DNA from 3 places in the Lentzea sp. NPDC036949 genome. Region 2 is predicted to be linked to each of the others. Evidence: riboswitches for the same ligand, from Rfam matches in the RefSeq annotation. Region 2 holds a riboswitch; each other region holds the start of a gene.
The links. Region 2 has a riboswitch for glycine ahead of gcvH (glycine cleavage system protein GcvH). Riboswitches for the same ligand answer to the same signal wherever they lie in the genome.

Region 1 (3,268 bases), on a different contig from region 2:
CGGCCTCTTCCGCTCGTTGTACCCGGTGCGGGGAAGAGCGGGTTCGAGCGGCCATCGTCTTGATCACGTTCTGCCCGCAACGATTGAGCACACGGCCCGCTTGGCGGGTAGCGTCGAACGCGTGTGCCGGGGGATGCTCGGAGACGTTCCGGGTACTCCCCAACGAGTCAGAGGGAGGCGAGACCCGATGAGCGAGATGCGTGTCGTGGGCGTCCGGGTGGAGCTGCCCCAGAACCAGCCGATCCTCCTGCTGCGCGAAACCGAGGGTGAGCGGTACCTGCCGATCTGGATCGGCTCGGTCGAGGCCACCGCGATCGCGCTGGAGCAGCAGGGTGTGCGACCGGCCCGCCCGCTCACCCACGACCTGCTCAAGGACGTCATCGGGGCGCTGGGCCGCAACCTCGAACAGGTGCGGATCACCGACCTGCAGGAGGGCACGTTCTTCGCCGAGCTCGTGTTCGACGGCGACGTGCGCGTGTCCGCCCGCCCGTCCGACTCGGTGGCCCTCGCACTGCGCGTCGGCGTGCCGATCCACGCGGAGGAGTCCGTGCTGGCGGAGGCCGGTCTGATCATCCCGGACGAGCAGGAGGACGAGGTCGAGAAGTTCCGCGAGTTCCTCGACTCCGTGTCCCCCGAGGACTTCCGGGGCGCCGACACCTGAGTTCCCCCGACTGTCGCTGACCGTCTTGTTCGGACCCGGCGCCGATCGGTGGGGTGTCCCTCGATCGGACTACTTTCCGCACATCATGGCCGCTAAACAATCACTAAACGTCACCTGAACGTCCTAGTTCGGGTGACGGTGCGGACCCCCGCCTCAGGTTGGGGGCCAACACTCCCCGCGCGTCGCGTTGACCTGCCCTCGGAGCGGTCTTACCGTCGAACTCGAGTGGACGTCGCCGGTCTGCGCGAGTGGACCAGGCGGCTTGACGGCCCCGACTTTCGTGGCCGTTGGCGAGGGGAGGCAGGCGTGGTCGAGGAAGCGCCCTTGCGGGCCGAATCCGGGCAGCAGGGTGAGCTGTTCCCGGACTCCTCGCTGCCGGACGAACTCGTCGGCTACCGGGGACCCGCGGCGTGCCAGATCGCCGGGATCACCTACCGGCAGCTCGACTACTGGGCCAGGACCGGCCTGGTCGCGCCGACGGTGCGGATGGCGCACGGCTCCGGCAGCCAGCGGCTCTACTCCTTCAAGGACATCCTCGTCCTGAAGGTCGTGAAGCGGCTGCTGGACACCGGGGTCTCGCTGCAGAACATCAGGGTCGCCGTCGACCACCTGCGCCGCCGCGGCGTGCAGGACCTGGCGCGGATCACGCTCTTCTCCGACGGCACGACCGTCTACGAGTGCACCTCCCCCGAGGAGGTCGTCGACCTGCTCCAGGGCGGGCAGGGCGTGTTCGGCATCGCGGTGAGCGGTGCGATGCGGGAGATCAGCGGGACCATCCACGAGTTCCCGGCCGAACGTGCGGACGGCGTGGAGATCGCGCCGATGACCGAGGACGAGCTGACCCGCCGCCGCCGGGAGCGCGCCACCGGCTGACCCGCTGTCGCCGGCTCAGCCGGTCCCGTCGCTGAGACGTAGGTCGCGTCGGTGGGGACTGGCGGGCCTGCCTGCGGGTACTCTTCACGGGTAGTCGCTGAACTCAGGCGGGAGAGACCGGGTGCTGCACCCGGCGCCGAAGGAGCAAGTTCCTCCCCGGGAACCTCTCAGGCACCCAGGACCGCGTGAGCGAGACGCCTCTGGAAAGCGGATCTCTCGAGATCCCGCCGACGGTGAAAGCCCGCTCTCGTGGCGGGTGAACCTCTCAGGCGCCCGATGCCGGGTACGGACAGAGCGGGGAGGGCACCAGGACACGTGTGCCCGCAGCCCCCCGGAGGCGTTAGATGACGCAGGACCGCATTCCGCTCGCCGCTCTCGAGCACGGCACCCCGTTCGCGGACCGGCACGTCGGCCCGCGCCCCGCCGAGCTCGCCCGCATCCTCGACGTGATCGGTGTCGGATCGCTGGAGGAGCTGGCGCAGCACGCGGTGCCCTCGTCCATCCACGAGCGCGACCTGGTGCTGGACCTGCCGGCGCCCGCCACGGAGACCGAGGCGCTGGCCGAGCTGCGCGCGCTCGCCTCCCAGAACCGGCCGATGACCCAGATGATCGGCCTGGGCTACTACGACACCGTGACGCCGGGCGTGATCCTGCGCAACGTCCTGGAGTCGCCCGCCTGGTACACCGCGTACACGCCGTACCAGCCGGAGATCTCGCAGGGCCGCCTGGAGGCGCTGCTGAACTTCCAGACGATGGTCGGCGACCTGACCGGCCTGCCGATGGCCAACGCGTCCATGCTGGACGAGTCGACCGCCGCCGCCGAGGCCATGACCCTGGTGCGCCGCGCGGGCAGGGCGAAGTCGAACAAGTTCGTCGTGGACGCCGACACGCTGCCGCAGACGCTGGCCGTGATCGAGACCCGCGCCGAGCCGCTGGGCATCGAGGTCGTCGTCGCCGACCTGTCGCAGGGCATCGAGGGCCTGGGCCTGGGCGGTGACTTCTTCGGCGTGCTGCTGTCCTACCCCGGTGCGTCCGGTGTGGTCCGCGACCAGGCCGCGCTGGTGGAGGAGATCCACGCCGCCGGCGCGCAGGCCGTCGTCGTCGCCGACCTGCTGGCGCTGACGCTGCTGCGCCCGCCCGGTGAGATCGGCGCGGACGTCGTCGTCGGCACCACCCAGCGCTTCGGCGTGCCGATCGGCTTCGGCGGCCCGCACGCCGGCTACATGGCCGTCCGCTCCGGCTTGGAGCGCCAGCTGCCCGGCCGCCTCGTCGGCGTCTCCGTCGACGCTGACGGCTCGCTGGCCTACCGCCTGGCGCTGCAGACCCGCGAGCAGCACATCCGCCGCGAGAAGGCGACCTCGAACATCTGCACCGCGCAGGTGCTGCTCGCCGTGATCGCGTCGATGTACGCGGTCTACCACGGCCCCGAGGGCCTGCGCGCCATCGCGACCCGTGTGCACCGCCTGGCCACCGTCCTCGCGACGGGCCTGTGCGAGGCCGGTCTCGACGTCGTGCACGGCGAGTTCTTCGACACCGTGCAGGTGCGCGTCGAGGGCCGTGCCGCCGAGGTCGTCGCCAAGGCCCGCGAGCTCGGCATCAACCTGCGCCTCGTGGACGCCGACGTCGTGGCGGTCGCTTGCGACGAGAAGACCACGCGCGCGCACGTCGTCGCCGTGTGGGAGGCGTTCGGCGTGACCGGGTCCGATGTGGACGCGATCGACACCGACACCGCCG
Region 2 (3,268 bases):
GATCGACGGGGTCAAGGCGCGGGTGGCCGCGCTGCGGTGACCGCGAGGAGGCGCGCCCGTGAAAGGCGAAACCCCCGCAGCGTGCTCCGCGTGCGGGGGCTCCTCCATCCGACTGGCTCTCAGACCACGGACTCCAGCGGCGTGTGCACCAGGCCGGTCGCCTCGGCCACCGGGCCGTTGGTCAGCTGACCGGCGTGCGCGTTGAGGCCCAGGGCGAGCGAACGGTCGTCCTTCAGCGCCTTCTCCCAGCCCTTGCCGGCCAGCGCGACCGCGTAGGGCAGCGTCACGTTGGTGAGCGCGTAGGTGGAGGTGCGGGGGACGGCGCCGGGCATGTTGGCGACGCAGTAGAACACCGAGTTGTGGACCTCGTAGGTCGGCTCGGCGTGCGTGGTGGCGCGCGAGTCCTCGAAGCAGCCGCCCTGGTCGATGGCGATGTCGACGAGCACCGAACCCGGCTTCATCTCCGCGACCAGCGCGTTCGAGACGAGCTTCGGGGCCGCGGCACCCGGCACCAGGACGGCGCCGATGACCAGGTCGGCCTCGCGGACGGCCTGCTCGATCGCGAACGAGTTGGACGCGAGCGTGCGCAGGCGGCCCTGGAACTGGGCGTCGATCTGGCGCAGGCGGTCGACGTTGGTGTCGAGGATCTGCACGTCGGCGCCCATGCCGACGGCGATGGTGGCGGCGTTGACACCGGCCACACCGCCGCCGATCACGACAACGCGGGCAGGGGCGACACCGGGGACGCCGCCGGGCAGCACGCCGCGGCCACCGGAGGGCTTCATCAGGCTGAACGCGCCCACCTGCGGGGCGAGGCGGCCCGCGACCTCGGACATCGGGGCGAGCAGCGGCAGCGAGCGGTTCGGCAGCTGCACCGTTTCGTAGGCGATGGCCGTGGTGCCGGAGGCCAGCAGGGCCTCGGTCAGCGGCTTGTCGGCGGCGAGGTGCAGGTAGGTGAAGAGGGTCTGGCCGGAGCGCAGGCGGGGGTACTCCTCCGCGATCGGCTCCTTGACCTTGAGGACCAGGTCGCCCTCGGCCCAGACGTCGTCGGCGGTCGGGAGGACCTTCGCACCCGCGGCGAGGTACTCCTCGTCGGTGATCGCGGAGCCCAGACCGGCGCCCTGCTCGACGTACACGTCGTGGCCCCGGCTGGTCAGCTCGTGGGCCCCGGCCGGCGTGAGGGCGACGCGGTACTCGTGGTTCTTGATCTCGCGAGGAACGGCGATCCGCACGATGACTCCTCCGTTTCGGCTGGCTGCTATCTCACAATGTGGGGCAGCCGGGAGGTCATGTCACTGTGCGGGTTGCACTGTTCGGGACCAGGCCGGTTGTGCTGCTGGGACAAAGCGACCTGCGCCACGCCTGTACCGGTCCCGCGTTGACACCCGGTGGCGGGCCCACATAGCGTTCCCACCGGAACTGAATAACGGCCGCGGTGCCCCTGACGGGCACCAGAACCCGGGTGGGAGAGACCTCGACGAGCTGGTCGGGGCGCCGAAGGGGCAAGCTCCCGCACACTCTCAGGCAGCAAGACCACTCGGGGTAGGCAACTCTGCACGGCGGAGGGGGCGCACGTTTCCTGCCCGTCATCTGCCAGAGGAGTCGCCGTGGAGTTCCCCGAGAACCTGCTCTACACCGCCGAACACGAGTGGGTCGACTGGACGCCGGGCACCCAGGACCCGTTGACCTGCGGGATCACCGAGTACGCCGCGGACGCGCTGGGTGACATCGTCTTCGTCCAGCTCCCCGAGGTCGGGGCCGAGGTCGTCTCCAACCAGGTCTGCGGCGAGCTGGAGTCCACCAAGTCCGTCAGCGACCTGTTCTCCCCGGTCACCGGCGAGGTCCTCGAGGTCAACACCGCCGTCGTCGACGACCCGGCGATCATCAACACCGACCCGTACGGCGCCGGCTGGCTGTTCAAGGTGCGCGTGGACTCCGCGGAGGACCTGCTCACCGCGGCCAAGTACGCCGAGCTCACCTCGGACTGACCCGCTCGCACCCACCACGAAGGACTGATCAGTGGCGATCAGCGTTTTCGACCTGTTCTCCGTCGGCATCGGGCCGTCCAGCTCGCACACCGTCGGCCCGATGCGCGCCGCCGCCATGTTCGTCGAGAAGCTCGGTGCCCGCGCGTCCGAAGTGGACCGCGTGCACGTCGAGCTGTTCGGCTCGCTCGGCGCCACCGGGCACGGCCACGGCAGCCCCAAGGCCGTGTTCCTCGGCCTGGAGGGCAACCTCCCGGAGGAGGTGGACCCCGCGGCCGCCGCCCACCGCGTCGAGGAGATCGTCGCGAGTGGACGGCTGCGGCTCGGCGGCACGCACGAGATCGGCTTCGCGCACGACCGCGACCTCGTCATGCACCGCCGCAAGTCGCTCCCGTTGCACCCCAACGGCATGAGCTTCGAGGCGTTCCGCGGTGACGAGCCGGTCGAGCACGCCGTCTACTACTCGATCGGCGGCGGCTTCGTCGTCGACGAGAACGCGTCCGGCAGCGACCGCATCAAACCCGACTCGACCCCGCTGCCGCACCCGTTCCTGACCGGCGACGAGCTGCTCGCGCGCTGCCGAGAGACCGGCCTGTCGATCAGCGAGATCATGATGGCCAACGAGCTGTCGTGGCGCTCGGAGGAGGAGGTGCGGGCCGGGCTCCTGCACATCTGGCACGTGATGCAGGAGTGCGTCGAACGCGGCTGCACCGAGCAGGGCATCCTGCCCGGCGGTCTCAAGGTCCGCCGCCGCGCCGCCGAGATGCGCAAACGGCTGGAGGGCGAGCACTTCGTCACCGACCCGCTGCGCGTCATGGACTGGGTCACGCTCTTCGCGCTGGCCGTCAACGAGGAGAACGCGGCAGGCGGCCGGGTCGTCACCGCACCGACGAACGGCGCGGCCGGCATCGTGCCCGCGGTCCTGCACTACTACACCAGGTTCGTGCCCGGTGCGAACGACGACGGCGTGGTGAGGTTCCTGCTCACCGCGGGCGCCATCGGCGTGCTGTTCAAGGAGAACGCCTCGATCTCCGGCGCCGAGGTCGGCTGCCAGGGCGAGGTCGGCTCCGCGTGCTCGATGGCCGCCGGTGGTCTCGCCGAGGTCCTCGGCGGCACCCCGGAGCAGGTCGAGAACGCCGCCGAGATCGCCATGGAGCACAACCTCGGCCTCACCTGCGACCCGATCGGCGGCCTGGTGCAGATCCCGTGCATCGAACGCAACGCCGTCGCGTCCGTCAAGGCGATCACCGCGGTGCGCATGGCGTTGCGCGGCGACGGCTCGC
Region 3 (3,268 bases), on a different contig from region 2:
GGCGATTGTCAGACCTACCGAATACCTTCCGCTGCAATGGCCGATCCCCGACCGACGAGGAGGCATGGATGGTCGAGGACTCCGGGGTCCACGAGCTGTTGCAGCAGTGGGCGGCTGAACGGTCTGACGACGCAGAGATGCAGGAGGTGAACCGGATCAAGAACGCGTGGCTCGCGGAGGCTCCCCCCTCGGCGCCCGGCATCCCCGTGCAGCGGGGAGGCAGGAGTGGGCCGCGTGGCTTGGTCAAGGTCGACTCGGCGGATCCGGCCTACGTGGCCGCGATGCGCAAGCGGGCGCCGGAGGCACCCGAGGCACTGCTCGCCGCCGCGGCGAGCTACTGGCAGCTGGTGGGCGACGTCGCCGAGGCCGAGCAGTGGTGGGACGCGGGCATCAGCCCGCTGGACCAGCGCGCGCTCGACTACCGCGCCGCCGGCCTCACGCCTGCCGACCTCGGAAGGCGCCTGGGACCGATGACGGTTCTCCAGCACCTCCGCCGCGGTTCGGCCGCGGCCTGGTGCGTTGCTCGTCTGCAGAGGCAGCGCCGGGACGGCGTGGCGTAGGAGAAGCGGGCTGTCGAGGCATCGGCAGCCCCGAAGTTCACTCGCAAACGGGCACGCGCGCTCCCGTGGCGCGCTACCCCTCACGGGTGGCCTCCTGACAGGAGGCCCCACCCCAGTAGTGTGGAGGTCGTGCGCGGCCTCCTTACTCCCCAGCGTGTGCTGATCGCGCTCGCCTGTCTGGCGGCGCTGGTCCTCTGCTGCGGGCTCGCGTGGTGGCAGTGGCAGCGCTTCGAGTCCGCGAGCGGCACGTTCCAGAACCTCGGGTACGTGCTCCAGTGGCCGCTCTTCGGCCTCTTCCCCCTCTTCATGGTGTGGCGGTTCCGCCGTCTCGCGCGCCAGCGCCGTGACGAGGCTCTCTCCGCACCGGAGCCGGTTGCACCCCCCGTCGCACCGGTGACTACCGTTGACGCCGTCAAACCCGCGCCTGTCGAGCACTTCGACGACGAAGAAGACGCGGAGCTCGCGGCCTACAACCGCATGCTCGCGGACCTCAACGCGCGGGACGGTCGTTGAGCGAAGGCGGGCAGATGAAGGGTGCGTTGACCCGGTTCCGGGTCATGGCTTACGTGGTCGGTGTCTTCCTGCTGCTGCTGGTCGTGGCGATGGTGCTGAAGTACGCCGCCGGCATGGACCAGGCGATGAAGGTCGTCGGCCCGATCCACGGGTTCCTCTACGCCATCTACCTGGTGCTTTCGGTCGACCTGGCGCTGAAGCTGCGCTGGTCCATCAAGGGCACCGCGCTCGTGCTGGTCGCGGGGACGATCCCGTTCCTGTCGTTCTGGGCGGAGCGCAAGGTGGTGGAGAAGACTGCTCAGGGCGTGCCGCTGTGACGTTCGGCCTGCTAGCGTCTGGGGCAACCAACTGAACACGGCCGTCGATGTCGCGCGGGAGAGCTCCCTTCAGCGGGAGCGCCGAAGGAGCAACTCCTCCCCGGAATCTCTCAGGCACAGATACCGCACGACGAAGGCAACTCTGGAAAGCAGGCTCATCAGGAGCCTCGCCCACGGTGCAAGTCGCTCCGGCGACGAAGCTCTCAGGCTCATGACAGAGGGGGAGGCTCGCTCTGGTGAGGAGTCTCCGGTGGACCGTGTCATTCTTCTGTTGCCTCAGCCGGCCTGGCCCGGCTCTTCGGCGCACCCTGGAGGAGCGTTCTGATGTCCCGCCTCACGCCACTGAACGCTGAGCACGAGTCGCTCGGCGCGATGTTCACCGACTTCGCGGGCTGGAAGATGCCGCTGCGCTACTCCAGCGAGCTGGCCGAGCACCACGCCGTGCGCACCACCGCCGGCCTGTTCGACCTCACGCACATGGGTGAGATCGTGCTGACCGGGCCGCAGGCCGGTGCCGCACTCGACTACGCGCTGGTCGGCCACATCTCCGCGCTCGCGGTCGGCAAGGCCCGCTACACGATGATCACCCAGGCCGACGGCGGCGTGGTCGACGACCTGATCGTCTACCGGCTGGGCGACGAGGAGTTCATGGTCGTCGCCAACGCCTCGAACGCCGCCGTGGTCGCCGAGGCGCTCGTCGAGCGGGCCGCCGGGTTCGACACCGTCGTCACGGACAGGTCCACGGACTACGCGTTGATCGCGATCCAGGGCCCGAAGTCGGTGGAGGTCCTGGCCGGGCTGACCGACACCGACCTGTCGACGGTGAAGTACTACGCCTCCTACCCCTCGAAGGTGGCCGGGGTGGACGCGCTGCTCGCGCGCACCGGCTACACCGGCGAGGAGGGCTTCGAGCTGTTCGTCGCGCCCGACGACGCCGCCGCAGTGTGGACGGCGCTGCTGGAGGCCGGGCAGCCGCACGAGCTCAAGCCGTGCGGTCTCGGCTGCCGCGACACGTTGCGCCTGGAAGCCGGAATGCCGTTGTACGGCAACGAGCTGACCACCTCGCTCACCCCGTACCACGCGGGTCTCGGCCGGGTCGTGAAGCTCGACAAGCCGGGCGACTTCGTCGGCCGCGAGGCGCTGACCGAGGTGTCCGAGTCCGATGTGGACTCCGTGCTGGTCGGCCTGAAGACCCCCGAGCGCCGCGCGCCCCGCCACGGTTACGCCGTGCTGAACGGCGACGAGGTCGTCGGCGAGGTGACCTCGGGCGCGCTGTCGCCGACCCTGGGCTACTCGGTGGCGATGGCCTACGTGAACCGGGCGAGCTCCGCGCCCGGCACCCCTCTGCTGGTGGACGTCCGCGGCAAGAAGCAGCCGGTCGAGGTCGTCGCACTTCCGTTCTACAAGCGCGCCAAGTAGGGAGATCCTCCAGATGTCCGACCAGTTCAACGCCTCCCTCGCGGAGTACGACCCCGAGGTCGCGCAGGCCGTTGCGGCCGAGCTGGCGCGCCAGCAGGGCACCCTCGAGATGATCGCCTCGGAGAACTTCACGCCGGTCTCGGTGCTGCAGGCCCAGGGTTCGGTGCTGACCAACAAGTACGCGGAGGGCTACCCCGGCCGCCGCTACTACGGTGGCTGCGAGCACGTCGACGTCGTCGAGCGCCTCGCCATCGAGCGCATCAAGTCGCTCTTCGGCGCCGGTTTCGCCAACGTCCAGCCGCACTCCGGCGCCCAGGCCAACGCCGCCGCGATGTTCGCGCTGCTGCAGCCCGGCGACACGATCCTCGGCCTGGACCTCGCGCACGGCGGTCACCTGACCCACGGCATGCGCATCAACTTCTCCGGCAAGCTCTACAACGTCGTGCCGTACCACGTCTC

Region 1: it holds a riboswitch for glycine, as region 2 does, so the genes downstream of both, gcvP (aminomethyl-transferring glycine dehydrogenase) here and gcvH (glycine cleavage system protein GcvH) in region 2, are expected to answer to the same signal.
Region 3: it holds a riboswitch for glycine, as region 2 does, so the genes downstream of both, gcvT (glycine cleavage system aminomethyltransferase GcvT) here and gcvH (glycine cleavage system protein GcvH) in region 2, are expected to answer to the same signal.

Annotation. Positions count from the first base shown of each region.
Region 1 covers NZ_JBVJRA010000007.1:94,060-97,327, forward strand. The annotation lists gene ACZ7CD_RS20760 (bifunctional nuclease family protein) at 188-661, shown strand; gene ACZ7CD_RS20765 (MerR family transcriptional regulator) at 968-1,534, shown strand; glycine riboswitch at 1,633-1,728, shown strand; gene gcvP (aminomethyl-transferring glycine dehydrogenase) at 1,879-3,268, shown strand, end outside.
Region 2 covers NZ_JBVJRA010000008.1:176,894-180,161, forward strand. The annotation lists gene ACZ7CD_RS23610 (TetR/AcrR family transcriptional regulator C-terminal domain-containing protein) at 1-40, shown strand, start outside; gene ald (alanine dehydrogenase) at 120-1,232, opposite strand; glycine riboswitch at 1,454-1,546, shown strand; gene gcvH (glycine cleavage system protein GcvH) at 1,608-1,988, shown strand; gene ACZ7CD_RS23625 (L-serine ammonia-lyase) at 2,020-3,268, shown strand, end outside.
Region 3 covers NZ_JBVJRA010000003.1:514,728-517,995, forward strand. The annotation lists gene ACZ7CD_RS11910 (helix-turn-helix transcriptional regulator) at 69-560, shown strand; gene ACZ7CD_RS11915 (hypothetical protein) at 690-1,073, shown strand; gene ACZ7CD_RS11920 (DUF3817 domain-containing protein) at 1,088-1,390, shown strand; glycine riboswitch at 1,436-1,526, shown strand; glycine riboswitch at 1,528-1,615, shown strand; gene gcvT (glycine cleavage system aminomethyltransferase GcvT) at 1,715-2,809, shown strand; gene glyA (serine hydroxymethyltransferase) at 2,823-3,268, shown strand, end outside.